4 regions of the Rhizobium sp. AB2/73 genome follow, and region 4 is predicted to be linked to each of the others. Evidence: predicted binding sites of a transcription regulator. Region 4 holds the regulator's gene; each other region holds the start of a gene.
What was found. Region 4 encodes PhoB, which activates phosphate uptake and scavenging genes when phosphate is short. Its sites were predicted from a motif close to TGTCATNNANCTGTCAT; they were not measured.
Positions count from the first base shown of each region.

Region 1 (7,741 bases), 1.1 Mb from region 4:
CGAGTGCGCGATGCGGTAACCAGCTTGTTCGGCTTGAAATCCAGCAGCGACCTTCGGGCACAGGAGCTGGAAAAGATCGGCTTCTTTCCCGTCGTCAGCAAGTCCGACACTCAGGTCGTGCTCGGCTTCGACGATCGGCATCTCGATTTTCGGGTCGTTATCGACGTGCGTGATGACGATCAGGGGCGCCGGCTGGTTGATGCCACGACGCTCGTCCGGCGGAACATATTGCTGGGTCGGATCTATCTCGCAATCATCACGCCATTCCACCGGCTGATCGTCGCGACGATGCTTGCCGATCTCGGCAAGCGGTTGCGAGCGGTCAGTTTGCCGCCGTGACAGTAAAACCCTGTTTGCGCAGCAGCGCCACAAGACCCTGATCGCCGACGAGGTGAAGCGCGCCAACGGCGATGAAGGCGTTGCCCTTGTCGAGAACCGGCGCGGCACGCGCGGCCATGACCTTGTTTCGATCGAGGATGATGCGCTGTTCGAAGGCGGCGGTATCGGCATCGGTGATCTTCTGGTCCGGTTCGATCACCTTCAGCATCGGGATCATCGCGCCGATATTGCCGGCGAGATAGAGGCCTGTCATCGTTTCGTTGACGTCGTTGATTTTGTCGCCCAGTTCGAGCGTCTGCATCAGCGATTTCAGATGAAGCGCGATCGGCAGATCGCTCATGGCCTTGGCCTGCTCTGCCAGCGTTTCGAGACCAACGACTTTCTTGCCCTCGGCCGCGGCGTCGCCCGCCAGCTTCTGGTCGAGGAATTTCGCACCGGCCGTCTTGCGGCGAACCTCGCAGCCCGTCATCTCGAAGGAGCTCGAGATCAGCCAGGGTTGCATGCGGGAAACGGCGGCGAGCACAATGCCGCGCGCTTTCAGACCCGCTTCCAACCGGGCATTGTCTTCGGGCGACAGATGCTGGCTGATGGTCGAGCCGTCGGTGAGCATGGTGAGTGAGGGATTGGCGAAAAGGGCAGCGGCAGCCTTCTTGTCGTCGAGAATTTCGTCCGATTCGACTACGATCGTATCGGCTGATGCAACGGCGTCCGCGGCGCCCTTCGGCAGGGTGAGCACGCGCGAATCCGAAACATGCATGGTGCCGAGCAGCCAGGACGGCTTCAAGCCGGGCTTCTCGATCTTCCAGAAGATGCTCTTGCCATTCTCTACCTTGTCGCCGGCGGCGATGATGGAGGCGTATTTTGCCGGATCGTTCTTTTGAAGTTCGGCCATCAGATCCTTGCCGCCGCAGCTGTCGGACGCAGCGCCTTCTGCATGAGCCGGCTGCAGTGTCAGCATAGTCGCGACCAACAGCACCGCCAGCATCAGTGGAAAGGCACTTACAAGCCAGAGCAGCATATCGCCTAGCGTCGGCTTCATCGACCGCATCGTCTTGGACCCGAGGGCAGAAATCATCAGAATCTTCCATTCGCAGAGAGCATGACCGCTAATGCCGGAAAGCGGCTTTCGGAGGGCATGCCGGGAGATGGTTCTGCTTTACGCGCGTGAGACGGAAATTCCCTTAACGCGAGAGGTTAATCTTTTCTTATGCGTGCGCGTGAACGGCCTTACGCGCGGGGATGGGCGCGGTCGTAGACCTCGAGCAGGCGCGAGGAGTCGACACCGGTATAGACCTGCGTCGTCGAAAGGCTCGCATGGCCGAGCAGTTCCTGGATGGTTCTGAGGTCGCCGCCGCCGGCCAGGAGATGGGTGGCAAAGGAATGGCGAAGCGCGTGCGGTGTTGCTGTATCCGGGAGCCCGAAGGCGCCGCGCAACTTCTGCATGCCGTGCTGGATGATGCCCGGTTGCAGCTTGCCGCCGCGCGCACCACGAAACAGGGCGCCATCGGCTTCGAGATGATAAGGGCAGAGCTTGCGATATTGATCGATCGCTTCGATGACGATCGGAAGCAACGGCACCAGCCGGGTTTTGTTGCCCTTGCCGGTGATGCGCAGCGATGTCGCTCCTGATGGAAAATCCTGCGGTTTCAGATCCAGCGCTTCGGAAATGCGCAGACCGCAGCCATAGAGCAGGGTCAGCACGGCGGCATCGCGCGCGGCGATCCATGGTTCGTCGTGCAGCTGCGCCTCGTCACTGACGACGGTAATCGCCTGCTTGTCGGAAAGGGGCTTCGGCAGCGATTTCGGCTGTTTCGGCGAGCGCACCGCGGCTGCACCCGCGGCATTCACAAGGCCCTTCTTCTCAAGATAGCGCAACAGCGAACGAAGGCCGGCGAGATTGCGCCCGAGCGAACGCGCACCGGCACCATCCTTGCGGCGCGCGGCCAGAAAAGCGCGAAAGTCGGCCGGACGGAGCGCATGAATATCCTCGATCGTCGCCGGACCGCCGAGATGACCGGTGAGGAAGGTCAAGAATTGCCGCGTATCGCGTTCATAGGCATTCAGCGTGTGGGCGGCGAGCCGCCGCTCCTGACCAAGCGCATCGAGCCAGCGGTTGCGTTCCGCCATCAACCTGGAGTCGGCGATGATCAATAATTCGTTCAGTGGAAAACCTCTTGAAATTCAGATCGCATCTGCCACTTTGAAGTAAGGAAGGTTATGGAATCGCTAATTTTCCCGCTGCTTCCGGCGCGTTTTCCCTTCGTGCTGCGGGGAGTAGCTGGGCTTCAATGAAACTGCATATGGGTCGATTCCGGATCTCGTATGGTCCGCCTTCCATATGCGAGGCGCTTGTCATGCTTCGATCATATTCGATTGCGATAGAATATCTCCCAACCATTCAGGACACTTCATGGCGCGCCGCGGCTCGATAACTGCACTGGGACAACTTGCAGAAGTGATCGCTTTGGTGTCTCAGGGCCAGCCCGGACATATTGTCGATACTCTCATCGCCGAGCGCGGACAAAAGATCGTCCGAAATCCGCTCTGGCCGCTCATGCGCCCGTTTCTCTACACGCTGTTGCGCTACAACAAGGCAATCGAATTCGCCGACGATGTCGCCAAGCTCTCCGGCTTTCAATGCTTCGAATATATGAGCGATCTGCTGCGGCTCGATATCGGCGTCACCCATCCCGATCGTATCCCGGCTAAGGGCGGCTTCATTCTCGTCAGCAATCATCCTACAGGCATTGCAGATGGCGTCGCCGTCTTCGATCTCCTGAAGCCGCGCCGGCCCGATATGATGATCTTTGCCAATCGCGATGCGGTACGCGTCAACCCGCGCTTTGCCGAGATGATCATCCCTGTGGAATGGCGCGAGGAGTATAAGAGCAAGCCGAAGACGCGCGAGACGCTTCAGTTGACCAACCGCGCCGTGGCGGAGGGCAAGGTTACGGTACTGTTTCCATCAGGCCGCATCGCCTACTGGGCGAACGGCAAGCTGAACGAACGGCCGTGGAAGACCTCTGCCGTGGGTTTGGCGCGCAAATACAATCTGCCGATCCTGCCCGTGCATCTGACGGCGCGCAATTCCGGCCTGTTCTACTGGTTCGCCAAATGGTCGACCGAGCTGCGCGACATGACGGTCTTTCACGAGCTGCTCAACAAGCGCGGCGACCGGTTCGATTTCCTCGTGGGCAATCTCATTCCGGTCGAGCATCTGGACGGCGATGTCAACGAGGTGACGAAGGCGCTGGAGAGGCATACGGTCGTCGATCTTGCGGCGGATGGAAATGCAACCTTCTCGGCGCTTGTTCCTCCGAACCAGGACGAGCCTCTGGTTTCGCATTCTCTTTAATATCGGAATCGGCTAAACCCTCCGGCATGCAGCTACGCTCCATGTTTGCCCGCAATTATCGTTCCCTGCGCTCGATCCGCGTGGATCTTTCGGATGTCAATCTGTTCATCGGCGAGAACGGTGTCGGCAAGTCCAATCTCTATCGCTCCCTGCAGCTCGTTCAGGCGGCGGTTCGCGGCCGGCTGGCGCATGAGATTTCCAGCGAGGGCGGCATGTTCTCGGCCATGTGGTCGGGCAAGCGCCGTTCGCATGAGTCCCCCCGTATCCGCTTCGATGTCGAGCTGCTCGACATGGAGCGGGCGGCGACCTTTCGCTACTGGATCGAGGCGGGCATGCGGCCGCCCTGTGCCTCCGCGGGATTTCCACTGGAGCCGCAGGTCAAGGCCGAGGAGCTTTCCGTCGAGACGGGGCGCAGGCCGGTGACGATGATGAAGCGCGAGGGGCCAGGCATTTCCGTGCGCGGCGAGAGCGGCCGCATGCAGGCGCATCCCGAGAACGCCCTGACTTCCGAAACGGCGGTCGCGCTACTGGGCGATGCCGGTCATTTTCCGGAGATCGGCACGTTCCGGCGCGCCGTCGACGCCTGGCGATTCTACCATGGCTTCCGCACAGATCGCGGCTCGCCGCTGCGTGCGCCTTGTCTTGCCGTGACGTCTCCCATGCTGGATGAGGATGGCGCCAATATCGCCGCGGTTTTCGCAACTCTCGTCCATACGCGCGAAGATACCGTGGAGCTGGACCGGGTTCTAGACGCAGCGCTCGGCGGCGCCAGGCTCGTCGTGCCGGAGCCACGGGAAACGGCGGATTTCGGCCTGATGCTGCCCGAATTTCCCAACCGCATCTTCCAGCCGCGCGAGCTTTCCGATGGCCAGATCCGCTTCCTCGGTCTTGCCGCCGCCTTGATGTCCTATCGCCTACCGCCGCTGATTGCGCTCAACGAGCCGGAGGCGAGCCTGCATCCGGACATGCTGGTGCCGCTTGCCGACATGATCGCTGAGGCCGCAAAGACCAGCCAGATCTGGATCGTCACCCATTCAGAACGTCTGGCCGAGGCCGTGCGCGAGCGTTGCGGCGCCAAGCCGCGCCGGGTGATCCGTGAGGACGGTTCTACCTGGATCGACGGCATGAGGTTGACTGGCGAGATCGATGATGACGATGAGTAGCGATCTAATTCCGCCGTCGTCCGGCCCATGCGCCGCGACTGGCTGCGGCATTGGGAAGCGTTGAAACGCTGAATGCCAAATAGGCGGTTCGCGCTGAAAGCTACCCTCCGTGGCTTCCTCGAATTGGGCTTATTCAGAAATGCCGGCAATCCAATTGATCGTGCAATCATTATCATGTATCAAAATTGACGTACGTACATCAAAATGACGGAAAAATAATTGGTGAGGATCTGAGGTGTTCCCTGGTGGCTAAGATGCAAACGGGAACAATCTGGGAGGTGGTTTATGGCAGCGTTACAACTCAATCCCGATTTCGCAATTGACGATGAACAATCGCTTCGCGAATTATTCGAGCCGACCCACTCTCTGGCTCTTTTGAAGTGTCAGGAATCCCTGGGGGAACATGCGCGAGAGTTCATCAGGCGCTCGCCTTTTCTCTGTATTGGCTCCCAGCATCCGGACGGAAAGGCTGACGTCAGTCCTCGTGGCGATCCTCCGGGTTTCGTGAAGGTTCTCGATGAGCGTACCATTGCGATCCCGGATCGCCCTGGGAACAACCGTCTTGATACGCTGGCCAACATCGTTGCCAACCCGAATGTCGGATTGCTCTTTGTCATTCCCGGCTTCGAGGACACATTGCGCATAAACGGGCAGGCCGCACTCACTCGTGACCCGGAAATTCTGAAAGATATGGCGGTCGCTGGTCGTGTACCAAAGCTGGCCATCATCGTAAGCGTCAGCGAGGCCTTCCTGCACTGCGCCAAAGCCTTCCGGCGGTCCCGCCTGTGGAGCGCGGATCATTTTCAGGATCGCAGCGAGATGCCCTCGCTCATAAAGATGATCCTGGAGGAGACGACAGGGGCTCCTACTGACCAGAATGAAATGCGAACGATGGACGAAGGGCTGGAGGAAGATTATCAAAGGACACTGTACTAGCGGCGAGCGCGAGGTCATTGGCTCAGTCAACTCAGCAAACTGTTTGACGTGAGTTCCTATCTGAAGCATCGACAGTCAGACTCCCATGTTCACCTCGGGCCAACACTGACCATCGGCGGCACCGCTGCTATGGCTGGATATTCACCGCACCCACGGGACGTCCACATTCTGCGAGCGATCATGCGCCACTGCCGGGTTTTCTTTTTTGTCCGTCCGGGGCATGGTCTGGCGCAATGAGCAAAGATTCTTCCGATCTGTTCGGTGCGCTTTTCGAGGCGGCGCCCTCAAAGCCTGTGATGAGCCGTACGGTGCCCGTTCTCGTGCCGATGCCGGCGCCGCGGGCCTATTCCTATGCCGTGCCCGAAGGCGTGGCGGTGGAGCCCGGTTCGGTGGTGCAGGTGCCTCTCGGGCCACGTCAGGTGATCGGCGTGGTCTGGGATGGCGAGGATGATGGCGGTGTCGATCCGAAGAAGCTTCGGCCAATCAGCCATGTGTTCGATTGCCCGCCGCTCGGCAAGCATATGCGCGATTTCATCGATTGGGTTGCCGCCTATACGCTGTCGCCGCCGGGGTTGGTGGCGCGCATGGCGCTGCGGGCACCGGCCGCCTTCGATCCCGAACCGATGGTCGAGGGCTTGCGCTTCATCGGCGGGCAGCCGGAGCGGATGACGCCCGCGCGCGCCAAGGTAATGGAGATTGCCGCCGACGGGCTTTCGTGGACGCGGCTCGGCTTGGCGCATGCGGCAGGTGTATCCACCAGCGTCATCGACGGGCTGATCTCGCAGGGCATTTTCGAGACCATCTTCCTGCCGCCGCCACCCGTCGTCGCCAGGCCCGATCCGGAATTCACCGCGTCGCGGTTGCAAGGGCCGCAGAAGGATGCGGCCGATAAGATCCTGGCCGATGTGCGCAAGGGCGAGTTCGCGGTTTCCCTGATCGACGGCGTCACCGGTTCTGGCAAGACGGAGGTCTATTTCGAGGCCATCGCCGAAACGCTAAGGCGCGGCAAGCAGGTGCTGATCCTGCTGCCCGAAATTGCACTGACGGCAAGCTTCCTTGAGCGTTTTCAGGATCGTTTTGGAGCCAAGCCGGCCGAATGGCATTCCGATCTTGCGCCGCGTATGCGCGAGAAGGTCTGGCGCCAAGCCGTTACTGGCGAAGTCAGGGTCGTGGCCGGGGCGCGTTCAGCGCTGTTCCTGCCTTTTGAGGATCTCGGGCTGATCGTCGTCGATGAAGAGCATGACCCTGCCTACAAGCAGGAGGATCGCGTCTATTATAATGCACGGGATATGGCCGTGGTGCGCGGCCGCATCGGCAATTTCCCGGTCGTACTGGTGTCGGCGACACCTTCGGTCGAAAGCCAGGTCAATGGCCAGAGCGGGCGCTATACGACGATCCACCTGCCGACGCGCTATGGTGATGCGGCGCTTCCAGATCTGCACCTGATCGACATGCGCCGGCATGCGCCGGAACGCGGCGGCTTCCTTTCGCCCGTCATGATCCGCGCGATCGGCAAGACGGTTGCCAGGGGCGAGCAGGCGCTCTTGTTCCTTAACAGGCGCGGTTATGCGCCGCTGACGCTCTGCCGGGTCTGCGGCCACCGCTTCCAGTGCCCGCAATGTTCGAGCTGGCTGGTGGAGCACCGGTTCCGCAATCAGATCCAGTGCCATCAATGCGGCTATGCCGAGCGCACCCCGGAGGCTTGCCCGGAATGTGGTACGCTCGACCATCTCGTTGCCTGCGGGCCGGGCGTCGAGCGCATCGCGGAGGAGGTGGAACGGCATTTCCCCGCGGCGCGGACGATCGTGCTCTCTTCCGACATCATGGGCGGCGTCAAGCGGCTGCGGCTGGAGCTCGACGCCATCGCCAAGGGCGAGGCCGATATCGTCATCGGCACGCAGCTCGTCGCCAAGGGGCACAATTTTCCGCTGATGACGCTGGTCGGCAT
Region 1 is NZ_CP067071.1:3,001,990-3,009,730, reverse strand. It holds gene I8E17_RS14820 (DUF2867 domain-containing protein) at 1-339, shown strand, start outside; gene I8E17_RS14815 (TraB/GumN family protein) at 323-1,414, opposite strand; gene I8E17_RS14810 (tyrosine recombinase XerC) at 1,567-2,502, opposite strand; gene I8E17_RS14805 (1-acyl-sn-glycerol-3-phosphate acyltransferase) at 2,750-3,694, shown strand; gene I8E17_RS14800 (AAA family ATPase) at 3,721-4,857, shown strand; gene I8E17_RS14795 (pyridoxamine 5'-phosphate oxidase family protein) at 5,143-5,793, shown strand; gene I8E17_RS14790 (primosomal protein N') at 6,027-7,741, shown strand, end outside.
Region 1: the regulator PhoB is predicted to act here: its motif matches at 2,690-2,706, upstream of I8E17_RS14805 (1-acyl-sn-glycerol-3-phosphate acyltransferase).

Region 2 (7,741 bases), 480 kb from region 4:
GGCCATACCTTCAACTACAAGCGCGACTACCACATCCCCGCCGACGAGGTCGTTAAGACCGAGAACGAGCGTACGAAACAGCTCGCAGGACAGGTGTAAGACTTATGACGACCCCAACCGCACACGCTCCCAAGGATGGCGAAACACCCGCCTTCTACATGACGGAAGAGCATCATCCGGAAGGCAGCACCATGCTGGGCTTCTGGATCTACATCATGAGCGACTGCCTGATCTTCGCAGTCCTCTTCGCCACCTTCGCCGTGCTCGGCCACAGCTATGCGGCCGGTCCGTCGCCGGCCGACCTCTTCGAGCTGCCGCTCGTCGCCCTCAACACGGCGATGCTGCTCTTCTCCTCGATTACCTATGGCTTCGCCATGCTGGCGATGGAGAAGGACAACAAGTCGGGCACGCTGATGTGGCTGACGATCACCGGCATCTTCGGCGCCCTCTTCATCTTCTTCGAACTCTATGAGTTCTATCACCTGATCCTCGACGGTGCCGGCCCGCAGCGCAGCGCCTTCCTGTCGGCCTTCTTCACGCTGGTCGGCACGCACGGTCTGCACGTCACCACCGGTATCATCTGGCTGATCACGCTGATGGTGCAGGTTGGCCGCTATGGACTGATTCCGGAAAACAAGCGCCGCCTGATGTGCCTTTCGATGTTTTGGCACTTCCTGGACGTCGTCTGGATCGGCGTGTTTTCTCTCGTCTACCTCATGGGAGTTCTCGGATGAGCTCGAACGCAAACCATTCGCATCATTCCGGCGACGCCCACGGCCACGATCACCATGGCGGCCACGAGGCGGCGCACGGCACCTTCAAGAGCTACATGACGGGGTTTATCCTCTCCGTCATCCTGACCGCCATTCCCTTCTGGCTGGTCATGGCCAAGGTCATCCCCGATCCGGCCGTCACCGGAGCGATCGTCATGATCCTCGGTGCGATCCAGATCGTCGTGCACATGATCTACTTCCTGCACATGAACACCCGCTCGGAAGGCGGCTGGAACATGATGGCGCTGATCTTTACGATCGTGATCGTCATCATCGCGCTGTCCGGCTCGCTCTGGGTCATGCATCACCTCAACGCGAACATGATGCCCATGTCGCCCGAGATGATGCGCAACATGCCGTAAATTCGAACGGCGGGCCTTCAGACGAAGGCCCGCCCTCTTCCGGCGAGGAATCCGCCGGGTGCTGCGCGTCGCATGCTTGAAATGCCGAAAGCCGCAGCCAAATCTTCCCGACCGCGCATGATCTTCAGCGAAGAGAATTGAACCTTCCGAAATCATGCGGCAGCGCCTCCCCGGAGATCAGCGCCATGACCGATATTTCCTCGAGCACATCTCAGGGCAAGCCGCGCTCGACGCTGACCCTGGTCATCTGGGTGTCGCTGCTTCTGCTTCTGACTGCCCTCCTCATCGGTCTCGGCACCTGGCAAGTGAAGCGGCTGCATTGGAAGCTGGATCTGATCGCCCGGGTCGACGCACGCGTCCATGCTCCGGCGGTTCCGGCTCCCGGCCCGACGCAATGGGCCGATATCACGGCCGAAAACTCCGAATACAAGCATGTGCAGGCAAGCGGCACTTTCCTCAACGACAAGCAAGTGCAGGTCTATGCCTCGACCGCTCTCGGCGCAGGCTATTGGGTGCTGACGCCGCTAAAGCTTGCAGATGGCACAATCATCATCGTCAACCGCGGCTTCGTTCCCACAGAGAAGCGCAATCCGGCGGCGCGCGCCGAAGGCGAGATTTCCGGTGAGACCACCGTTACCGGCCTATTGCGTATCAGCGAGCCCAAAGGCACGCTGCTGCGTTCGAACGTGCCGGCGGACGAGCGCTGGTATTCACGCGACGTGGCAGCCATCGCCGAGGCCCGGGGGCTGCAGAACGTGGCGCCCTATTTCATCGATGCCGACGATGCGAAAAATCCCGGCGGATTGCCCGTGGGCGGGCTGACGCAGATCACCTTCCACAACAGCCATCTCGTCTATGCCATCACCTGGTATGGACTGGCCGCCATGACATTAGGGCTGGCCGTCTATCTCGTCTATTTCGAGCGCCAGCGGGCAAAAGTGGCCCGTTGATCGCCACCCTTTGCTTTCACGTAATTTCCGACGCGAAACCGCGCTTTTGCTGAAACTACTCCAAGGTCTGTGGGGATTCATCTTGAATTGAGGGCGGCTGCGGCGAGATGGGTGATAGCACCATTTATGCCGTGTGGATGGGAATGTTATGTCAAAATTGGATTCGATGATGGTTTGAACAACAGATGAAGCTGCTGAAACAGCAGTTTTGCGGCAGTGCTCCTCACGATAGATAGTGTCAAGTAATAGCCTGGAATATTCAAAATAATGGATTGGTTCCCTATAGTCTTCATTACGTTCAAAGTTCTGGTGTTGGGCACGGGCATGTTCTTCGCCATCAAATGGCATCATGATCAAGGAAAGAAGAAATAACGAACCAGCGGACCGTAAGCGCCTGCCGAACACAGTTTGTCACAGCCGCTACGTCCGGGATCGGTTGGTTGCCAGACAATAGACGCCGTCTTCGCCCATTGGGCGTCAGTCAGAATAAACGGTCTATCAAAGGCTTGAATCACATCAAGCCAATGTGAATCCCACAGACCTTAGATCGTCATCTTCGGGAAGCGAAGCTGCCAGCGCCGGCCGTCGCTCGTCATTTCGACAATCCCGAACGGCTCGACATCAACAGCCCAGAATGCCGCAGGCGGCGCCTGCAAGGCCTGCAGAACGGCAGAGCGAATGACGCTCGCATGGGTGATGACGACGATATGGCCGGCATCATCGATGTGATTTCCCATCCATTCACCGACGCGTTTCATGACCGACAAGAGGGCTTCGCCGCCATGCGGCGCGACCGACGTGTCCGTCATCCAGAGCGCGAGGGACTCCGCATCCCTTTCATGCAGTTCGGCTAGCGATTGCCCCCGCCAGTCGCCATAATCGCATTCGCGCAAGGCGACATCCGGGATAGCGTCGAGACCGAGGACCGCGGCGGTCTGGCGCGCGCGCAGGGCCGGGCTCGCCCAGACCCGATCGATCGCGCCCAGTCCGAAGGATAAGGATTGAGCCTGCTGAGCCGCCCTCGCCTCCAAGGGTTCGTCATCCGGAAAGCAGCCGTTCCGATTGGCTTGCGTAGCCCCATGGCAAATCCAGCTCAAACGCGTTTTCATGAAACTCCTCTATTCCATCCCCTGGTGCGCTCTTGTCGCGATTTCGCATCGCAGTGGCGCTTGATTGACAATTATATTTGCAGATAGCTATAAACTTGCACTTGCGGGTGTGGAAGCCGGTGGAATCCCGGCGCGGTCGCGCCACTGTAATCGAAGACGGACAAGTTCCGCCCATCGAGAGCCAGACCCTTCCCGCAAGAACCCTTCCGCAAATGGAACGCGCTTTTCTTAACGAGGGAAATACAATGTCCGACACCACTTTCGCCCCAACCGCAGTTCCGCAGCCGATTCCGCTCGGCCAAATCCTGCCTTGGGCTATTTTTGCCGGCCTGCTGATGCTGCTCGCGATCTATTTCATCGGTGCAGAGGAAGGCGCGACCTCGCTCTTCTCGGGCACATATGTGCATGAATTCGTGCATGATGCCCGCCACCTTCTCGGCTTCCCCTGCCACTAAGGGGTCAAGCACATGGTTGGACGTCTTTTGCTCCGCGGCATGATCGTCGGGGCCTTGGCCGGTATTTTCGTTTTTGCTTTTGCCCACATCTTCGGCGAACCGCTGGTCGACTGGGCCATCGGGTTTGAAGAAAAGGCCGCGCAGGCGGCCGGCGAAGCTCCTGAACCAGAGATTGTCAGCCGCGCCACACAGGCGGGCATCGGCCTCTTCACCGGCAGCGTGATCTTTTCCACCGCAATCGGCGGATTGTTCGCGCTCGTCTTTTCCTTCGTCTACGGCCGCGTCAGCCCTCTCGGCGCGCGCGGCACGGCAGCGCTGCTTGCGCTCGCCGCTTTCGTGACGATTTCGCTCGTGCCCGATCTCAAGTATCCGGCGAACCCGCCGGCCGTCGGCAATCCCGATACGATCGGCGCGAGAACGGAACTGTTCTTCATCATGATCGTTGCCTCCGTCGTCGGCATGATCGTCGCCGTCGGTTTCGGTCGCAGGCTGGCGGCGCGATATGGCCCCTGGAACGGGGCGATCATCGCCGGAATCGGCTACCTCGTCTTCATCGCGCTGATCCAATATCTGCTTCCCTCGATCAACGAAGTGCCTGAGCAATTCTCCGCCGTCGTGCTCTGGCGCTTCCGCATCACATCGCTCGGCATGCACGCGATTCTCTGGACGACGCTCGGTCTTGCCTTCGGGGCCTGGGCGGAACGCGAGCTGCCGCGGACACGCTATCGCAATGCCAGTCTACGCCGGGCTTAATGTGGTAAATAGATCGCATCCCGCGCATGGCAACATGCGCGGGAACCGCCTGTATCCAGGTGGCGTCCTGTTTGCAATCCTCTGTCTCATCGTTGCAGGTTGGCCAGCTTCGGTTGCCGCACATGGCGGCGGCTCCTCCGGCAGCCAGGCCGGCATCCCGATCCCAAGCCTCACCCATGGCGAGATGGCTGTGATCGCTCCCTATTACGGGCGGATCATCTCGCTTGCCGAGAGCATATCGGATACCGACGAAACCTTTCGCCGTCTCCTGAACTTCGCGCAGATCCAGCGCGCCTATTGCCTCTGGGGCCGTATGCCGGGCAGCGTCAGTGATGAGGAAAGCCCTTTCAACGAATGTTCGCACGGCTATCTTGCGGCTGCAAAAGCAGTGCTGCTGCAGATGCGCGTGATGAAAGTGGAAAAGGAACCGGTTGACGACCTCGTCTCCGATATCGACGCGGCACTCGTGCGCAACAACCTCTCGCTCATCCTGTGTAAATTCAGCGGCGAGAGCTTCAATACGGCCGATCTGATCCGGCCGAAGCTTGCCGATATCGCGTATCACGCGAAAAGCCTTGCTGCGATCTTATCGGCCAGCCTGCTCGTTCTTGCAGGGCTATGGCTAGGCGCGCGCGCATTACGGCCGCAACTTCAGTCCTAGGAACCGCCGCGCACTTTTCCTGGACTGGCCTTAACAAAAACACCGCCGCAAAGATGCGGCGGTGTTTATGATCTTACCAGTAACGCGGGCGATCGCGCCAACGGTCATCGCGCCAATGGCGATGGCCGTGCCAGCCCCACGGCGGCGGCGGTGGCGGCCTGTAGTAACCCCAGCGCCGCGGCGGCGGACCCCAGCGATTGGGGCGGCATTCGCCCCAGCGCGTCAGGTGCCAGCCACGACCGCAGGCATAGTCAACTTTCACGATCGGCGCTGAGGCCGCTGTCCCAACGGCTGGGATAGGCATTGCCTCTGCCGAAGATACAACCAGGCTGCCAAACAAGGCAGCGATGGCAATCACGGACGATCTCATTTTGATGGCCCTCTATCCAAGTCCCTTACATGCGGGATTTAACCCCCTAAGGTATGAACGCCGGCTGAACCGAAAAAGGCCATTTGACGGCGAAATCAAGATCAGACCAAACGCCTGACCGTAGCCAAGAAAGCGTCCTGTTGCCCGTATTTGCAGCCAGCCGCAACCTACTCGCGCGTCACGAGAGTTTCATGAAGGAGGCTTACACCAACGATATCAATTGCCATAAAGGAGTTTGGGATGGTCGACCTCGCTTCAAACACTTCGGAGGGTGGCAATGCCAACCATCCAATTCACGGCGCCGGTAGTTCGGCAAAATGGTTTCTGCCGATCTTCGGTGTCGTCGTGCTGGCCGGCCTTGCCTATGTCGGCTATGCCCTTGGCAGCGACCTCGCCGAAGCCGCCGCCGTTCCGTGGATCCTGCTCGGCCTAGCGCTACTGATCGCGCTCGGCTTCGAATTCGTCAACGGCTTCCACGATACTGCCAACGCCGTCGCCACTGTCATCTATACGCGCTCGCTGCCGGCGGAATTCGCCGTCATCTGGTCGGGCTTCTTCAACTTCCTCGGCGTTCTCACGTCTTCGGGTGCCGTTGCCTTCGGCATTCTGGCGCTGCTGCCGGTCGAACTCATTCTGCAGGTCGGCTCCGGCTCCGGTCTCGCGATGGTCTTCGCCCTGCTGACCGCCGCCATCATCTGGAATCTCGGCACCTGGTATCTCGGCCTGCCGGCCTCGAGCTCGCATACGCTCGTCGGCTCGATCATCGGGGTCGGCCTCGCCAACCAGTTCCTGGCACCCGCCGGCTCCGCCACCAGCGGTGTCGACTGGTCTCAGGCAAGCAGCGTCGGCATGTCGCTGCTCCTGTCGCCGATCATCGGCTTTGCTGCGGCTGCAATATTGCTGCTGGTCGCCAAGGTATTGATCCGCAATAAGGAGCTTTATGAAGCGCCGAAGGGCAATACGCCGCCGCCGATCTGGATCCGCGGCCTGCTGATCTTCACCTGCACCGGCGTCAGCTTCGCTCACGGCTCGAACGACGGCCAGAAGGGCATGGGCCTCATCATGCTTATCCTCATAGGCCTCGTGCCGACGGCTTTCGCGCTGAACCGCACACCCGATGTCAACTATCTCGAAGCTTACAAGGCTGCCTCAACGCAGGTCGAGACCGTGCTTGGCAAGTACGTGAAACCGGGCGTTGCCGCTCCGGCCGATCCCAAGGCTGCTGTCAGCAGTGCCGTCAAGACCAAGACCTGGACGGACGCGACGACGCCGGCTCTTCAAGCATACATTCATGCCACGAGCGCCGAGATCGCCGCCTATCCAAGCGTCGAGAAGCTGCCCAACGGGCTCGTCGGCAACGTTCGTAACGATATCTACCTGATCGGTGAATCGCTGAAGCTCATCGACAAGCAGAAGCTGCTGCCGATGAGCGCCGACGACCTGAAAGCCGTCACGAACTATCATGCCGCCGTCGATCACGCGACCAAGTTCATCCCGCTTTGGGTGAAGGTTGCCGTGGCACTGGCACTCGGCCTCGGCACCATGGTCGGCTGGAAGCGCATCGTCGTCACCGTCGGCGAAAAGATCGGCAAGACCCACCTGACTTACGGCCAGGGTGCTGCCGCCGAAGTCGTTGCCATGCTCACCATCGGTGCCGCCGACCATCTCGGCCTGCCGGTGTCGACCACGCACGTCCTGTCCTCCGGCGTCGCCGGCACGATGGCGGCCAACGGTTCCGGCCTGCAATGGTCGACCGTGCGCAACATGCTGATGGCCTGGATCCTGACGCTGCCAGCCTCGATTGCGCTTGCCTTCATGCTGTTCATCGTGCTGCGCCAGGTCTTCTAATCGTCGCGATAAAGACGTCGAACATTCTCGATACGACTATGGCGCCCCTGACGGGGCGTCATTTCATTTGCAGCATTCCGCCGGCAGACTCGGCACCGCGGCCGGCATCGCAAAACGCATGGAAAGCGTTGGCGAGATCCGCCCGCATTCCCACGGAGCATCGAAGCCGAGCCGTCAGAAGCGCATGAGGCGGCTGTTTGCGGATTGCTTCAGCCGACGCCTTCCCTCTTGTTGCCGTTCGCACCGAGGCCGGAAATCTTGGCAAGTTCCGAGCGACGATTGGCGTAATTCTGCGCAACCATCGGATAGTTGGGAGCAAGTCCCCATTTCTGTCTGTATTCCTCGGGCGTCATGCCATAATGCACGCGCAAATGGCGCTTCAGGGTCTTGAAGCGTTTGCCGTCTTCGAGGCAGACGATGTAGTCGCTTGTCACCGATTTCTTCAAATCCACCGCCGGCA
Region 2 is NZ_CP067071.1:3,650,898-3,658,638, reverse strand. It holds gene cyoB (cytochrome o ubiquinol oxidase subunit I) at 1-99, shown strand, start outside; gene cyoC (cytochrome o ubiquinol oxidase subunit III) at 105-734, shown strand; gene cyoD (cytochrome o ubiquinol oxidase subunit IV) at 731-1,135, shown strand; gene I8E17_RS17935 (SURF1 family protein) at 1,321-2,085, shown strand; gene I8E17_RS17930 (histidine phosphatase family protein) at 2,628-3,194, opposite strand; cobalamin riboswitch at 3,306-3,381, shown strand; gene I8E17_RS17925 (CbtB-domain containing protein) at 3,440-3,649, shown strand; gene I8E17_RS17920 (CbtA family protein) at 3,662-4,402, shown strand; gene I8E17_RS17915 (hypothetical protein) at 4,437-5,063, shown strand; gene I8E17_RS35385 (hypothetical protein) at 5,137-5,325, opposite strand; gene I8E17_RS17905 (inorganic phosphate transporter) at 5,674-7,281, shown strand; gene I8E17_RS17900 (MucR family transcriptional regulator) at 7,491-7,741, opposite strand, start outside.
Region 2: the regulator PhoB is predicted to act here: its motif matches at 5,610-5,626, upstream of I8E17_RS17905 (inorganic phosphate transporter).

Region 3 (7,741 bases), 1.6 Mb from region 4:
GTCTTCGGCGAAGGCGAGGCGGGAAAGGAGCGCCAGCCGCCGCATGCGGAATGCGAGGCATTCGCGCGGCTGCTGCTCGACGCCGGCGCCGAAGCCAATGACAGCCAGGCGCTCTACAACCGCATGTTCGAACGGGACGATACATGCCTGAAATTGCTGATCGAATATGGCTTGTCCGCTCGGGATAAGAACAATTGGCTCGTGCGCGAGGGCGGGAAGTTTGTCGAGAACACGCAGACTGTGTTCGACTATCAGCTTGCCTGGGCGCTGGAACATCGCATGAGCGAGCGGGTGCGCTTGCTGGTGGATCATGGTGCTGATGTTCACAAGGTCGTCAATGGTAGAACGCCGTATGAGTGGGCACGGTTAGGGAACGACAAGGATCTGGCGTTGTATCTTGTTCAGCAGGGGGCGGTGGCGGTTCGCCTTAAGCCCGAGGATTGGTTCTATATCCAGATTCAGCAAGGGGCCAGGAATGAGGCAGCGGATCCGGCAATAGTCGTCGAACACATAAAGAGAATTGCGAGGGAATTCGATATTTATGAGGCGATGCGGCAGGCTCATCCCGACATGCTGCACGAGGCTGCTGGCGAAAATGATCTGCGCGCCGTTGGTCTCATGTTGGCGCTGGATTTTGACGTCAATGCCATGACCAGCCGAACGCCGCTGCATGAAGCGGCGCTGCATGGCCATATGGAGATGGCGAAGCTGCTGATCGAGCATGGAGCGGACACCACCGTTCGTGATCCCAATTTTCATGCGCCGCCGATCGGTTGGGCCGAATATAACGGCAAGGATGAGATGGTCGAGTTTCTGAAGGCCTATCCGCTCGATATTTTCGCAGCAGCCACTTTCGGTCAGGTCGATCAGCTGGCTGCTATTCTCGATAAGCATCCGGAACAGGTGAATATCCGCTTCGGAGACTTCCGCCCGCATGGGCAATCCAGCGATCGCGATTGGATGACACCGCTTGGCTTTGCCATTGTCAATCGCTGCGGCGAGGCGGTGCGCTTCCTGCTTGCGAAGGGTGCGGATCGCTCGGTCAGGGATGTTTCCGGACAGTCCTATCGCGATCTTGCGAGAGAGACGGGCGATGAGGCCATCATCTCCTTGTTGCGCCAGTCCGGAACGGCATGAAACCACGCAGTCGGGCGGAGATGGGCAACATCCGCCCACGCATTATTGTGTCGGCTGCGGCCCCGCTTCTTTCGGATGTTTAAGGTCGATGCTGCCCTGGTCGGTCGCGAGGAATTGCGGGCCGACCTGGCGCACCTTATGGGCCGAAGGATCATAGGGGCGATCCGGCGGAAGTTGCTGCGGCTGCGCCTGTGTTACCTTGGGCGGCGCCGCCGGTGGTGCCTGCTTTTGTTCGAGGCTGGAATTCTTCTGGAGCCTTGGCGTCTCGATGACGGTAATGGAGCTCTCCGGCTTGGCCAGGGACTGCTCCTGCGGCGCATAGGCATCCATTTTCGTGTGAGTGTCGATGACAATATCCGGCGTTGCCGAAGCCGGCAGGCTGCAGCCGTTGCGCTGCATCGTGTCCAGCAACTGCCGGCGCTGCATGGCAACGGCATCGACGCGGCCGACGCTTTGTTCGCGCTGATCCATCAGAAGGGAGAGATCCTGCCGCATCTGATCGATCGATTGCCTGATGTCATCGCAGACGCCCTGACTGTCCTGGCCGCCAAATACGCCATCGTCCCCTTCGACGCAGCCCTGGTTGCGCAGATCGCTCATCGTCCGGCGGATCATCAGGTTCTGTTGCACGATGGCGCGCGAGAGCTGGCGCGTTTCCTGACTGGCGCCGATCACTTCGCTGATGTCGACATAGCGGCCGCGCAGTTCGTCGCAGAGATCGACCTGTGCGAGGGCCGCCGATGTGGTCGTCAGCAGGGAAAAGAAGGCGATGGAAGCTTGTTTTATGCCGCGGTTCACGGTTCTGCTCTCGAAAGCGGTTTTAAGTCGCTGAAGATTACACGCTGCAGCTTAACAACGTATCCATGAAAAAGCACGGATTTCGAGAGGATTTTCGTGAAATTGCGGGTCGCAGCCGCCGATAGCCAGGAGATGAGCGACACCGCGAATGCATGAAACGCGGTGCCGTTGTGACTGTGGCTGCTAGACGTGATATCAGGCGATCTGCGAGGCTTCGACGACGGCGAGCGCCGCCATGTTGACCACGCCGCGCGAAGTGACTGACGGCGAGAGAATGTGGGCCGGAAGCGCCGTGCCGAGCAGAATCGGGCCGACATGCAGACCATCGGTCATGGTCTTGACCACGCCGAGTGTGATGTTGGCCGCATCGAGATTGGGGAAGACCAGTAGATTGGCTTCACCGGAGAGCGCGCTGTCCGGCATTACGTGCCGGCGTAGGCTCTCGGAAATGGCACTGTCGCCATGCATTTCGCCGTCGACCTCCAGATCCGGCGCTGCCTCGCGAATGAGAGCCAGCGCTTCGCGCATCTTGGTAGCGCTTTCCGACTCCCGGGAGCCGAAGTTGGAATGCGAGACGAGGGCGGCGCGGGGCTCGATGCCGAAGCGCTTGATCTCCTCGGCCGCCAGCCAGGTGGATTCCGCGATTTCCTCGGCGGACGGATTAAACGTCACATAGGTGTCGGTATAGAAGGTGGCGCCACGCTGCGAAATTAGCAGGCTCAATGCCGAGAAATCCCGAACATCGGGCCGCTTGCCGATGACCTGGCGGACGATGCGCAAATGACGTTCGTACCGGCCTTCGAGACCGCAGATCAGCGCGTCGGCTTCGCCGCGCTTCAGGGCAAGGGCGCCAATGACGGTTGTGTTGGTACGGACGATCGTGCGGGCTGCTTCCGGGATAACGCCCGCGCGGCCGACCAGCGAGAAATAGAGCTCGACATATTCGCGGAAGCGGGGATCGTCTTCCGGATTGATGACGGCGAAATCCGTATGAGGGCGAATCTTCAGGCCGTAGCGCTTGAGGCGCGTCTCGATGACGGAAGGACGACCGATAAGGATCGGGACGGCGGTGCCTTCCTCGAGCAGGACCTGGGCGGCGCGCAGCACGCGCTCATCTTCGCCTTCGGAGAAGACGACGCGCTTTCGCTCGGCAATCTTCGCTGCCGCAAAGATCGGCTTCATCACGAAGCCCGAGCGGAAGACGAAGCGGTTGAGCTCATCCATATAGGCGTCGAAATCCTTGATCGGGCGCAGGGCGACGCCGCTTTCCGCGGCTGCCTTTGCCACCGCCGGCGCAATGCGCAGGATCAGGCGCGGGTCGAAGGGCGAGGGGATCAGGTAATTGGGCCCGAAGACCGGAGTTTCACCGGTATAGGCGCGGGCGGCGACATCGGAAGGTTCTTCGCGCGCAAGCGCGGCGATGGCGCGCACCGCAGCCATCTTCATCTCTTCGTTGATCGTCTTGGCGCCGCAATCGAGCGCGCCGCGGAAGATATAGGGGAAGCAGAGGACGTTGTTGACCTGGTTCGGGAAATCCGAGCGGCCGGTGCAGATCATCGCGTCCGGGCGGGCGGCACGGGCGAGATCCGGCATGATCTCCGGCGTCGGGTTGGCGAGCGCCATGATCAGCGGCTTTTCGGCCATCTGCGCCAGCAATTCGGGTTTCAGCACGCCGGCTGCGGAGAGGCCGAGGAAGACGTCGGCACCCGGGATGGATTCGGCGAGCACGCGCTTGTCGCTGTCCTGGGCGTAGACGGACTTCCACTCGTCCATGAGGACGTTGCGATCCTTGTAGACCAGACCCTCGATATCGTGGACCCAGATGTTCTCGCGCTTGGCGCCGAGAATGACAAGCAGATTGAGGCAGGCGAGTGCGGCCGCACCGGCGCCGGAAGCGACGATCTTGACGTCTTCGATCTTCTTGCCGGCCAGTTCCAGCCCGTTGAGGATGGCGGCGGCGACGATGATGGCGGTGCCGTGCTGATCGTCGTGAAAGACCGGAATTTCCATTTTCTCGCGCAGGCGGCGCTCGACGTCGAAGCATTCCGGTGCCTTGATGTCTTCTAGATTGATGCCGCCGAAGGTCGGCTCGAGCGCGGAGACGGTGTTGACCATCTCATCGACCGTCGGTGCTGCGATTTCGATGTCGAAGACGTCGATGCCGGCGAATTTCTTGAAGAGAACGGCCTTCCCTTCCATGACGGGTTTCGAGGCCAGCGGGCCGATATTGCCGAGGCCCAGCACGGCGGAACCGTTGGAAATCACCGCTACGAGATTGGCGCGGGACGTATAGTCGGCTGCCGTTTCGGGGTTGTCGCGGATGGCGATGCAGGGCGCAGCGACACCGGGGGAATAGGCAAGTGCCAGATCGCGCTGATTGCCCAGCGGCTTGGTCGCTTGAATTTCGAGCTTGCCGGGACGGGGATAACGATGGAAATAAAGCGCCTGCTCGTCGAAATTTCCGCTCGCCATGTTCTTGGCTGCTTTCGAAGTGTCGTTCGTATCCAACTTGCGTCTCCATTCCTGCCTGCGCTTCGAGTCTTCTGCATACATCAATCGCTTCGCCTTCACAGTATGGAATTGAGGTCACAAGGCGTTTTTGTCGTGGCAAAACTGAATTGCCTTTTCCGCAATGATCGCAGATCGCGCGATGTCCTTTCCGCAAGTCGAAGGTTGCGATCGTGTCATCTTGGAAAGAATGGCGTGAAAGTGCACAGATGTGCGGCTCATCCAAGCGAGGCGGCGCGGGCCATGTTTCGCCTTGGTATCGCCAGCTTTACAAGCGATCGTCCTGACCTCGCCGTTGCCGCGAAACCGGGTTGAACGTCGCCGCTGGGCCGCCAAGCACAGGGTTTGTCATCTTCCTGAAACACGAGTCTGGTTTTGGAATAGCCAAGGTAGGATAGGGCACGGACATAAAGTTCGTGAATGAAAACATGGACCCTCGGCATTTCCGAACGCTATTCATTTCTGACGTGCACCTCGGCTCGAAGGCCGCCAAGGCGGATTACCTGCTCGATTTTCTCCGTTATCACGAGGCCGATACCATCTTCCTGGTCGGCGATATCGTTGATGGCTGGAGACTGAAGCGAAACTGGTACTGGCCCCAGGATTGCAACGACGTCGTACAGAAGCTCCTGCGCAAGGCGCGCAAGGGCACGCGCATCGTTTATATCCCCGGCAATCACGACGAATTCCTGCGTGACTTCCCCGGAATGCACTTCGGCGGTATCGAGGTGGCGCAGCGCGCCATGCATGAAACGGCCGACGGGAAGAAATATCTCATCCTGCACGGCGACGAATTCGATGTCGTTGTCCGCAATGCCCGCCTGCTCGCCTATCTCGGAGACTGGGCTTACGACATGGCCATCTTGATCAATATCGGGCTTGCGGCGGTGCGCCGACGCCTGAACATGCCCTATTGGTCCTTTTCGGCTTGGGCGAAGCTGCAGGTGAAGCACGCTGTCAATTTCATCGGCGAGTTTCAGCGTGTCGTGGCCGAAGAGGCCAAGCGCAATGATGCCGATGGCGTCATCTGCGGTCATATTCACCATGCCGTGATCGAGGATCTCGATGGGATCCGTTACATCAACACGGGCGATTGGGTGGAAAGCTGCACGGCGATTGCCGAACACGAAGACGGCACGTTCGAGCTGATCACGTGGCAGAATATTCTCGAAACGCAGCCAGTCGGCTCGCAGGTCGGGGAAATACCGCAGGCCCTCGGCGCACAGGCGGCCTGATTTCTGGTTCTTCACGGGCTTGATAATGGCTTTTCATAATTATTGATCGCTGCAAGACAGCCTCGGCTTCGGATTTTTCCGAAACGTTACGGTTTTGGCCATTTCTCGCCATAGTCGTATTCTCGATAGCATGATAGGGACAAGTACGTTCCCCTTCAGGTCTGTCATGATTCCCGCGATCAAGTCCTTCCAGGGCGAGGGTGCGCCTCCTTATTTCCGCTTGCGCGCCGCCTTGTCCTATTGCGCTCCGTTGTTCGTCAACGGCATTGCCGTACCCTTCTTTCCCGTCTGGTTGGCGGGGCTGAATTTCAACGATCACGAGATTGGCCTGGTGATCGCCATTCCCATGGTCGTACGCGTCCTCGTGACACCCATCATCGCGGTACTCGCCGATCATATGAGAGAGCGGGCCGATGTATTGTTATGGTCGGGTGCCTTGTCGCTGCTGACGGCAATCGCGCTTTACTGGACCAGCGACTTCTGGCCGGTGCTTTTGGTCTATGGCATTCAGGGCGCTACTTATGCGCCTTACGTGCCGGTGGTCGAATCGATTGCCATGTCGGGCGTGCGCCGCTGGGGTTTCGATTACGGTTCCATGCGGGTCTGGGGATCGATCACCTTTATCCTGTCGACCCTTCTCGGCGGCCAGCTGATAGGCATGTGGGGCGGCACGACAGTATTGCCGGTGATGGTAGCGGGGTTCATTCTGACGACGATGATGGGCTTTTTCGCGCCACGTATCGGGCCGACGCGCCGGCGCAACCAACCGATCAATCTGCAATCGCCGACGGGAAATCTGCGCTCACCGCAATTGCTCATCACCATGATCGGCGTATCGATACAGCAATCGAGCCATGCGATGCTCTATACATTTGCGTCGATCTACTGGCATAAGCTCGGCTTTTCCGGCGCCGAGATAGCCGTGCTGTGGAGCATTGGCGTCACGGCCGAGGTGATGGTGTTTTTCCTGTCGAAAAAACTGAGCAGGCGGTTCAGCGCCTGGACGCTCATCTTCTTCGGTTCGACCATGTGCATTCTGCGCTGGGTCCTGTTTCCGAGCAATTTCGGTTTCCTTGGCTATTTCGTGCTGCAGTGCTTTCATTCCTGCACCTATGCCTGCGTCCATACCGGCGTTCAGCGTCGTATCGTGGCGTCGGTCCATGAGGCGCAGGAATCATCGGCCCAGGGCGCCTACTATTTCTACAATGGCATGTTCCTGGGATTGATGACGCTTGCATCCGGTTATCTCTACGCCTGGCTTGACCTGGCGAGTTACTATGTCATGGCCGGCATCGCCGCCTTTGGGCTCGCCATGGTCGTTTTTGCCTATGGGCTGCAGGCGAGAAAGCCGGCAATCGGCGGAGGCGCTCACGGTGTATCCTGACGCGGTGCAACAAATTCATTTGGATATCAAAAAGCCGTGACATATGTTGGCGCCGGCGCGAGATGGAAATTCCATGCATAGTCGGTGTATGAAGCACTGACCATGCGGGCTCACCGAGTCGGCGTATGTTGTGCCAAATTTGAAAGACGCATGAGTTTGAAAGCAGCCGAGCAAAGGTCCGATGCACCGAAGATCGATGATGCGCCCGAAGGCGCAGGCCATCGCTATCGGCTGCAAGGCAGTTGGCGCAGCGCCAGCGTGCATGGCGTGCTGCGACAGATCGAGCAGCTGTCCAAGCGCAGCTCCGGCGGCGACGTCGTGATCGATCTTTCCGGTCTTTCGGATGTGGATACGGCGGGTGCGCTGCTGATCCGCCGACTGAAGGAAAGCCAGGAAGCACACAAGGCCCACGTTACGATCGAAGGCTCCAATCCTCATATCGACGAATTGCTGACGACATTCGATACGCATCCGGACGATGAGGCGGCAGCGGCGAAGCCGAGGAAATCATGGGCGGAGCGTGTCTTCGCGCCTATTGGCGAAAGCGTCTACGATATATGGGGCAACCTCATCGCCGCCATGTATATCCTGGGTTCAGCCGTACGCGGCGGTCAGCTCAAGTTCGGCCGTGGTAGCGGGGTTTCGCCTGCCTCGATCATCAATCAGATCGATCACATGG
Region 3 is NZ_CP067071.1:1,713,683-1,721,423, reverse strand. It holds gene I8E17_RS08610 (ankyrin repeat domain-containing protein) at 1-1,137, shown strand, start outside; gene I8E17_RS08605 (hypothetical protein) at 1,180-1,935, opposite strand; gene I8E17_RS08600 (NADP-dependent malic enzyme) at 2,131-4,443, opposite strand; gene I8E17_RS08595 (UDP-2,3-diacylglucosamine diphosphatase) at 4,872-5,678, shown strand; gene I8E17_RS08590 (MFS transporter) at 5,845-7,062, shown strand; gene I8E17_RS08585 (ABC transporter permease) at 7,213-7,741, shown strand, end outside.
Region 3: the regulator PhoB is predicted to act here: its motif matches at 4,790-4,806, upstream of I8E17_RS08595 (UDP-2,3-diacylglucosamine diphosphatase).

Region 4 (7,741 bases):
GTCGTTTCCATGCTTTCGGAAGCGGCGCGTTTCTTCAGCATGGTGCCGGCCAGCGAGTTCTTCTTCGGTGCTGTCTGGGACCCGCGCTTCACCGGCGCGGGCGCGCAGACCTCGGGCACTTTCGGTCTGATCCCGCTCCTGGCGGGCACGGTCTATATCGGCTTCGTCGCCATGCTCTTTGCCGTACCTATCGGCCTGTTTGCCGCGATCTACATGGCCGAATATGCCTCGGCTCGCGTCCGCTCCATTGCCAAGCCGATGCTGGAGGTTCTGGCCGGCATTCCGACAATCGTCTACGGCTTCTTCGCTCTTGTCACAGTCGGCCCCTTCCTGCGCGATATCTCCGCCGAGATCGACGGGCTGATGACCGGAAACTACAGAAGCTTCATCGAGGCGCAGAGCGTTTTGACGGCCGGCTTTGTCATGGGCGTGATGCTCATCCCTTACGTTTCGTCGCTGTCGGACGATATCATCATGGCTGTGCCGCGCTCGCTGCGCGACGGCTCGCTCGGGCTTGGCGCCACGCGGTCGGAAACGGTCAAGCGCGTGCTCCTGCCGGCCGCCCTTCCGGGCATCGTCGGCGCGCTGCTGATGACCGCGTCGCGGGCGATCGGCGAAACCATGATCGTGGTACTGGCTGCAGGCGTTGCCGCGCGCATGCAGCTCGATCCCTTCGAACCGATGACGACGGTCACGGTGAAGATCGTCAATCAGCTGACCGGCGATCTGGAGTTCACTTCGCCGCAGACGCTCGTCGCCTTCGCCCTCGGCATCACGCTGTTCTGCCTGACGCTGTGCCTCAACGTCTATGCGCTCTACATCGTCCGTCGATACAGGGAGCAATACGAATGAGCAACGCCGTATCTTCCTCTCAGCTCAACATGCCGCGCGGTCTGACGCCGGGTGCGTCTGTGCACCGAGATATCGGCATTAAGCGGCGTTATGCCGCCGAGCGTCGCTTTCGCGCCTATGGGATGACCGCCGTCATCTTCGGTCTCGTCTTCCTTATCATCCTGGTCTCGACCGTGGTCCGCACAGGCTATACCGCCTTTGTCCAGACTTCGATCAACTTGCCGATCGAATTTACCGAGAAGGTAATCGACCCGACGGGTAAGCGCATGAACGATCCGAAGGTGCTGATCGTTGCCAATTACCCCGTGCTGGTGCGCGATGCGCTGGTGAAAGCGCTTGGCATCGATCCGGCCAATCGCACGCTTGCGCGCGAGGCGATGGCGATGGTGTCGGACAGCGCCAGGATCGTGTTGCGCGACAGAGTCGTTGCCAACCCCTCGATCATCGGGACGACACAGAACGTCACATTCCTGGCCAGCGCCAACATCGATTCCGCCAACAAGGGGCAGATCGATCTGACCGTCAGCGAGAAGGATCGCAAGATTTCCGACCGCCAGGTCGCATGGATGAAGCAACTCAGCGAAAGCGGCGCGCTTCACAAGGCCTTCAACAGCGGTCTCTTTCTGTCGGGCAATTCGAGCCGCCCCGAAGCGGCCGGGCTTGGTGTCGCGCTGATCGGCTCGCTCTACCTGATGCTGACCGTTCTCGTACTTGCCTTGCCGGTCGGCGTTGCTGCCTCGATCTATCTGGAAGAGTTCGCACCGAAGAACCGGCTGACGGATCTGATCGAGGTCAACATCAACAATCTCGCTGCCGTCCCCTCGATCGTCTATGGCCTGCTGGGTCTCTCGGTCTTCATCAACATGATGGGGCTGCCGCGCTCGGCATCGCTGGTCGGCGGCCTTGTACTGAGCCTGATGACGCTGCCGATGATCATCATCGCCACGCGCTCCGCCTTGCGTGCCGTGCCGCCGTCGATCCGCAGCGCGGCGCTCGGTCTTGGCGCATCGCGCATGCAGATGGTCTTCCATCATGTTCTGCCGCTTGCGATGCCCGGCATTCTGACGGGCACGATCCTCGGGCTTGCCCATGCGCTCGGCGAGACCGCGCCGCTGCTTCTGATCGGCATGGTCGCCTTTGTCGCCAACTATCCGGCATCGCCGCTCGATCCTTCGACGGCGTTGCCGGTGCAGATCTACATGTGGGCGAGCGAAGCCGAGCGGGCGTTTGTCGAAAGGACGTCCGGCGCCATCATCGTCCTTCTCTTCTTCCTCGTCGCGATGAACATCGGCGCCATCTTGTTGCGCCGCCGCTTCGAGCGGCGCTGGTAAGGGAGGGCGCATGAAATGAACATGATGACGGAAGCTGCCAGCGAAAAAGCCTTGGCCAAGAAGATGACGACGATCCCTTACAAGATGATCGGCCAGGACGTTTCTGTGTTCTACGGCGACAAGCGGGCGCTCTTCGACGTCAATCTGAAGATCCGCGCCAATACGGTCACGGCCCTGATCGGCCCTTCCGGCTGCGGCAAGTCCACCTTCCTGCGCTGCCTCAACCGCATGAACGATACGATCGAGACCTGCCGCGTCACCGGCAAGATCACGCTCGACGATCAGGATGTCTACGACGACAGCATCGACGTGGTGGAATTGCGCGCCCGCGTCGGCATGGTCTTCCAGAAGCCCAACCCGTTTCCGAAGTCGATCTACGAGAACGTCGCCTACGGCCCGCGCATCCATGGCCTGCATCGCTCAAAGGCCGATCTCGAGCATATCGTCGAAACCAGTCTGCAGAAGGCCGGTCTCTGGGGTGAGGTGAAGGATCGGCTCCACGATGCCGGCACGAGCCTTTCGGGCGGCCAGCAGCAGCGCCTCTGCATCGCGCGCGCCGTCGCGGTCAGCCCGGAGGTGATCCTGATGGACGAGCCGTGCTCGGCGCTCGATCCGATCGCAACCGCCAAGGTCGAGGATCTCATCCACGAGCTTCGGGAGAATTTCACCATCGTCATCGTGACGCATTCCATGCAGCAGGCCGCCCGCGTCTCGCAGCGTACCGCAATGTTCCATCTCGGCCACCTGGTCGAGGAGAACGACACCGATAAGATGTTCACCAACCCCGACGATTTCCGCACGCAGGATTACATCATGGGCCGTTTTGGTTGATGATGGCAGGCGCGCGGCTCCTTTCACACAGTTCACCTTGAGGATAGAAAAATGGTCTCCACTCACATTCTCTCAGCCTATGACGAAGACCTGAAGTTCCTGACGCGCCGCATTGCCGAAATGGGCGGCCTGGCCGAGCAGATGGTTAGCGACAGCGTACGCGCGCTAGTCAACAGCGACGCGGCCCTGGCCCAGAAGGTCATCTCCGACGACGTCGTTCTTGACCATGCCGAGCGCGAAGTTGGCGACAAGGCGATCGTCACCATCGCTCGCCGCCAGCCGATGGCAGCGGACCTGCGCGAAATCATGGGCTCGATCCGCATCGCCTCCGATCTGGAGCGCGTCGGCGACCTCGGCAAGAACACCGCAAAGCGCGTTATCGCCGTGCAGGGCACCGGCGTTCCCCGCCGTCTCGCCCGCGGCATCGAGCATCTCTCCGAACTGGCGCTAAGCCAGCTCAAGGAAGTTCTCGATGTCTACGCGACCCGCTCGCCCGATAAGGCCGTGTCGATCCGTGAACGTGACGAGGAAATCGACGCCATGTACACCTCGCTCTTCCGCGAGATGCTCACTTACATGATGGAAGATCCGCGCAACATCACCACCTGCACGCATCTTCTCTTCTGCGCCAAGAACATCGAGCGCATCGGCGACCATGCCACCAATATCGCCGAGACGATCTATTACATGGCGACCGGTGCTCAGCCGGAAGGCGAGCGCCCGAAGGACGATACCGCCAACACCGTCGGCGCAGTGACGGAATAATCTGGAAGCGAAGAAAGGAGACCATAGGCGCATGGTTCCGAGAGTTGCTGTTGTAGAAGACGAGGAAGCGCTCAGCGTTCTGCTGCGCTACAATCTTGAGGCCGAAGGCTTCGAGGTCGACACGATCCTCAGAGGCGATGAGGCCGAGCTGCGTCTCCAGGAGCGCATTCCCGATCTCCTGATCCTCGACTGGATGCTCCCCGGCGTGTCCGGCATCGAGCTCTGCCGCCGGCTGCGTATGCGGCCGGAGACGGAGCGCTTGCCGATCATCATGCTGACGGCCCGCGGCGAGGAAAGCGAGCGCGTGCGCGGGCTTTCGACCGGCGCGGACGATTACGTCGTCAAGCCGTTCTCGACGCCGGAGCTGATGGCCCGCGTCAAGGCGATGCTGCGGCGCGCCCGTCCGGAGGTTCTCTCCACGGTGCTGCGTTGCGGCGATATCGAGCTGGACCGCGAAACCCATCGCGTCCATCGCAAGAGCCGTGAAGTGCGGTTGGGGCCGACGGAATTCCGCCTGCTGGAGTTCCTGATGTCCTCGCCAGGCCGCGTCTTCTCGCGTTCGCAGCTGCTCGATGGCGTATGGGGGCACGATATCTACGTCGATGAACGCACTGTCGACGTCCATGTCGGCCGTCTGCGCAAGGCGCTCAATTTCTCCAATATGCAGGATGTCATCCGTACCGTTCGCGGCGCGGGCTATTCCATGGAAGCCTGAGCGGCTTGCCGCTCGGGTGTTACCATTACAGCGCCACGCGTCTTTCAAGACGCGTTAAGGTCGCTGTAACATCTTAAAATGCTGCATAATTTTCCCTTAAATCGATTCCGATTTAAGAAATTATGCAGGAGCGGCGGAAATAGAAAAACGGGCCTCGAGGGGCCCGTTTCTCTTTGTCTTGCTGGAATTTTCAGCCGTTGTTGCGACGGCGGTCATGCACCGGCTGGTAGGCCATGCGCTGATGATAGGTGCAGTAGGGCGACGAATCCGGGCTGTCATTGCCGCAGAAGTGGAAGTCGTCCTTCAGCGGGTCCCCGACCGGCCATTTGCAGGTGCGTTCCGTCAGCTCCGTCAGGCCGAGGCGGCGGGAGATCGGAACGACGACGTTCGATGCCGGGCGATACTGAATTTCATTGACGGAATCGATCTCGATCTCTTCCTTCAGCATGGTTGCGCCCTGCTGGCGGGCGACCACGGTGCGGGTAGCGACGCGCGAGCCGTAGGTCGTTGCGCGAGGAGCCGCGGCACTGCGCTTTGGCGTACGCGCCGCAGTTGCCGTGCCGCCTGCCTTCGCTCGGCCAGGAAGGTTCAGGCGGTGCACCTTGCCGATGACGGCATTACGGCTCACGCCACCGAGCTGCGCAGCAATCTGGCTGGCGCTCAATCCTTCGGACCATAGCTTTTTCAGCTTCTCGACGCGTTCGTCTGTCCAATTCATGCCCTGTCTCCGCTGTCGCGTTTCCGATGGCAGAATCCCTCACCATTGCCTCGCATGGGAACGAGGCGCGAAACGCTCTAAAATTGTGGTGACTAGTTCCGCCGCATGCAGTCTAGCAATTGCTTTTTAACCTAGTGTGAGGCTGACTCCGTGACAAGAGTCGCGAGAATCTTGAGGAATCGATTTCGAGGTTTTCCCCAACTTGCTGCCCAGGCGTGGCATTTCTGCAATAGGCGCCGCCGAACCTATCTCTTTTGCCCGCAAGCGCTATCTCGCACCTGCCAAAATGCCAGTTTTGTTGACATCGCGGTGCAAAACATCAATAGTGCCCGGGCCGCCGCAAGGCGGCATTTTTGATTTTTTCGGACCCGTTTCATCAAATGGAAGCGATCGGTCCTTAAAGTTGTGATCGAGGAGATATGGCCATGGCCGAGACCACGCCGCTTTATGACACCTACATGCGCGCTCCCCTGCGGTTCGAGCGAGGTGAAGGCGTCTGGCTGGTGACCGAAAGTGGTGAACGCTATCTCGATTTCGCCGCCGGCGTCGCGGTCAACTCGCTCGGTCACGCCCATCCTCATCTTGTCGCCGAGCTGAAGGCACAGGCCGACAAGGTCTGGCATCTCTCCAATCTTTATGAGGTGCCCGGTCAGGAGAAGCTGTCGAAGCGGCTGACGGAGGCGACCTTCGCCGACAAGGTATTCTTCACCAATTCGGGCGCCGAGGCGCTGGAATGCGCCATCAAGACGGCGCGGCGTTATCAATTCGCCAAGGGGCATCCCGAGAAGTTCCACATCATCACCTTCGAGGGCGCCTTCCACGGCCGCACCATCGCGACCATCGCCGCCGGCGGCCAGGAGAAGTATATCGAGGGCTTCGGGCCTAAGGCACCGGGTTTTGACCAAGTGCAGTTCGGTGATCTCGATGCCGTGCGTGCCGCCATCACGGATGCGACGGCCGGAATCCTGATCGAGCCGGTCCAGGGCGAGGGCGGCATCCGTCCGGCCACCAACGAATTCCTGCGCGGGCTGCGTGAGATCTGCGACGAACACGGCCTGCTGCTGATCCTCGACGAAGTACAGTGTGGCGTCGGTCGCACTGGCAAGCTTTTCGCCTATGAATGGGCCGGCATCAAGCCTGATATCATGGCTGTCGCCAAGGGCATCGGCGGCGGTTTCCCGCTCGGTGCATGCCTTGCGACCGCGGAAGCCGCCTCAGGCATGAAGGCGGGTACGCACGGCTCGACCTATGGCGGCAATCCGCTTGCCATGGCGGTCGGAAATGCCGTTCTCGATATCGTGCTTGCCGAAGGCTTCCTGCAGCATGTGCGCGATGTCTCGCTGGTCTTCCGCCAGGGGCTCGCCTCGCTCAAGGATCGTTTTCCTGACATCATCGAGGACGTTCGCGGTGAAGGTCTGATGCTCGGCATCAAGGCGGCGATTCCGCAGGCGGAGCTGCTGCAGGCGATCCGCGCCGAGCATTTGCTTGGCGTGCCGGCCGGCGACAACGTCATCCGCCTGCTGCCGCCACTGGTCGTCACCGCCGAAGAAGCACGCGAAGGTCTTGCCCGCCTGGAGCGTGCCGCCGAGCGTGCGCGCGCAGCTCGCACCAAGAAATCGGCTTGAGTTCAACGCCCGCTGACGGGGCGATTACTGCGCCGCGCGTCGAGGCGACGTGCAAAGGACGCGGTAACATTTAGGAATCGCATAAGCTTTCCATAAATCGATGCCGATTTAAGGGCTTATGCGCGCCCCACGCGGGCGTTATTGTTTTTTCTGGAGCACAGGTAAGGACATGGCTTCTCCGAAACACTTTCTCGACCTCTCTGCCGTTCCGGCTGCCGATCTGCGCAACATCATCGATGACGCGATCGTGCGAAAGAGCGCGCAGAAGGCCGGCACTGCCGACAAGCCGCTCGCCGGCAAGATGCTGGCGATGATCTTCGAGAAGCCGTCCACCCGAACCCGCGTTTCCTTCGATGTCGGCATGCGACAGCTGGGCGGCGAGACGCTGTTCCTCTCCGGCACCGAAATGCAGCTTGGCCGCGCCGAAACAATCGGCGATACGGCCAAGGTGCTGTCGCGCTACGTCGACGCCATCATGATCCGCACGACCGATCATTCGCGTTTGCTGGAGCTGGCCGAACATGCGACGGTTCCGGTCATCAATGCGCTGACCGACGATACGCATCCCTGCCAGATCATGGCGGATATCATGACCTTCGAGGAGCATCGAGGCCCCATCAAGGGCAAGACGCTCGCCTGGACGGGCGACGGCAACAACGTGCTGCATTCGCTGATCGAAGGGGCCGCGCGCTTCGGCTATCGCATGAATATGGCGGTGCCCCTTGGTTCTGAGCCGAAGGATCACTATCTGAACTGGGCCCGCAACGAGGGCGCCGAAATCATGCTCTCGCATGATGCTGACCGTGCGGTCGCCGGCGCCGATTGCGTGGTAACCGATACCTGGGTTTCCATGAATCAGGAGCACCGGGCACGCGGTCACAACGTCTTCCAGCCCTATCAGGTC
Region 4 is NZ_CP067071.1:126,218-133,958, forward strand. It holds gene pstC (phosphate ABC transporter permease subunit PstC) at 1-852, shown strand, start outside; gene pstA (phosphate ABC transporter permease PstA) at 882-2,183, shown strand; gene pstB (phosphate ABC transporter ATP-binding protein PstB) at 2,199-3,014, shown strand; gene phoU (phosphate signaling complex protein PhoU) at 3,066-3,779, shown strand; gene phoB (phosphate regulon transcriptional regulator PhoB) at 3,811-4,494, shown strand; gene I8E17_RS00680 (GcrA family cell cycle regulator) at 4,685-5,212, opposite strand; gene I8E17_RS00685 (aspartate aminotransferase family protein) at 5,638-6,837, shown strand; gene argF (ornithine carbamoyltransferase) at 7,007-7,741, shown strand, end outside.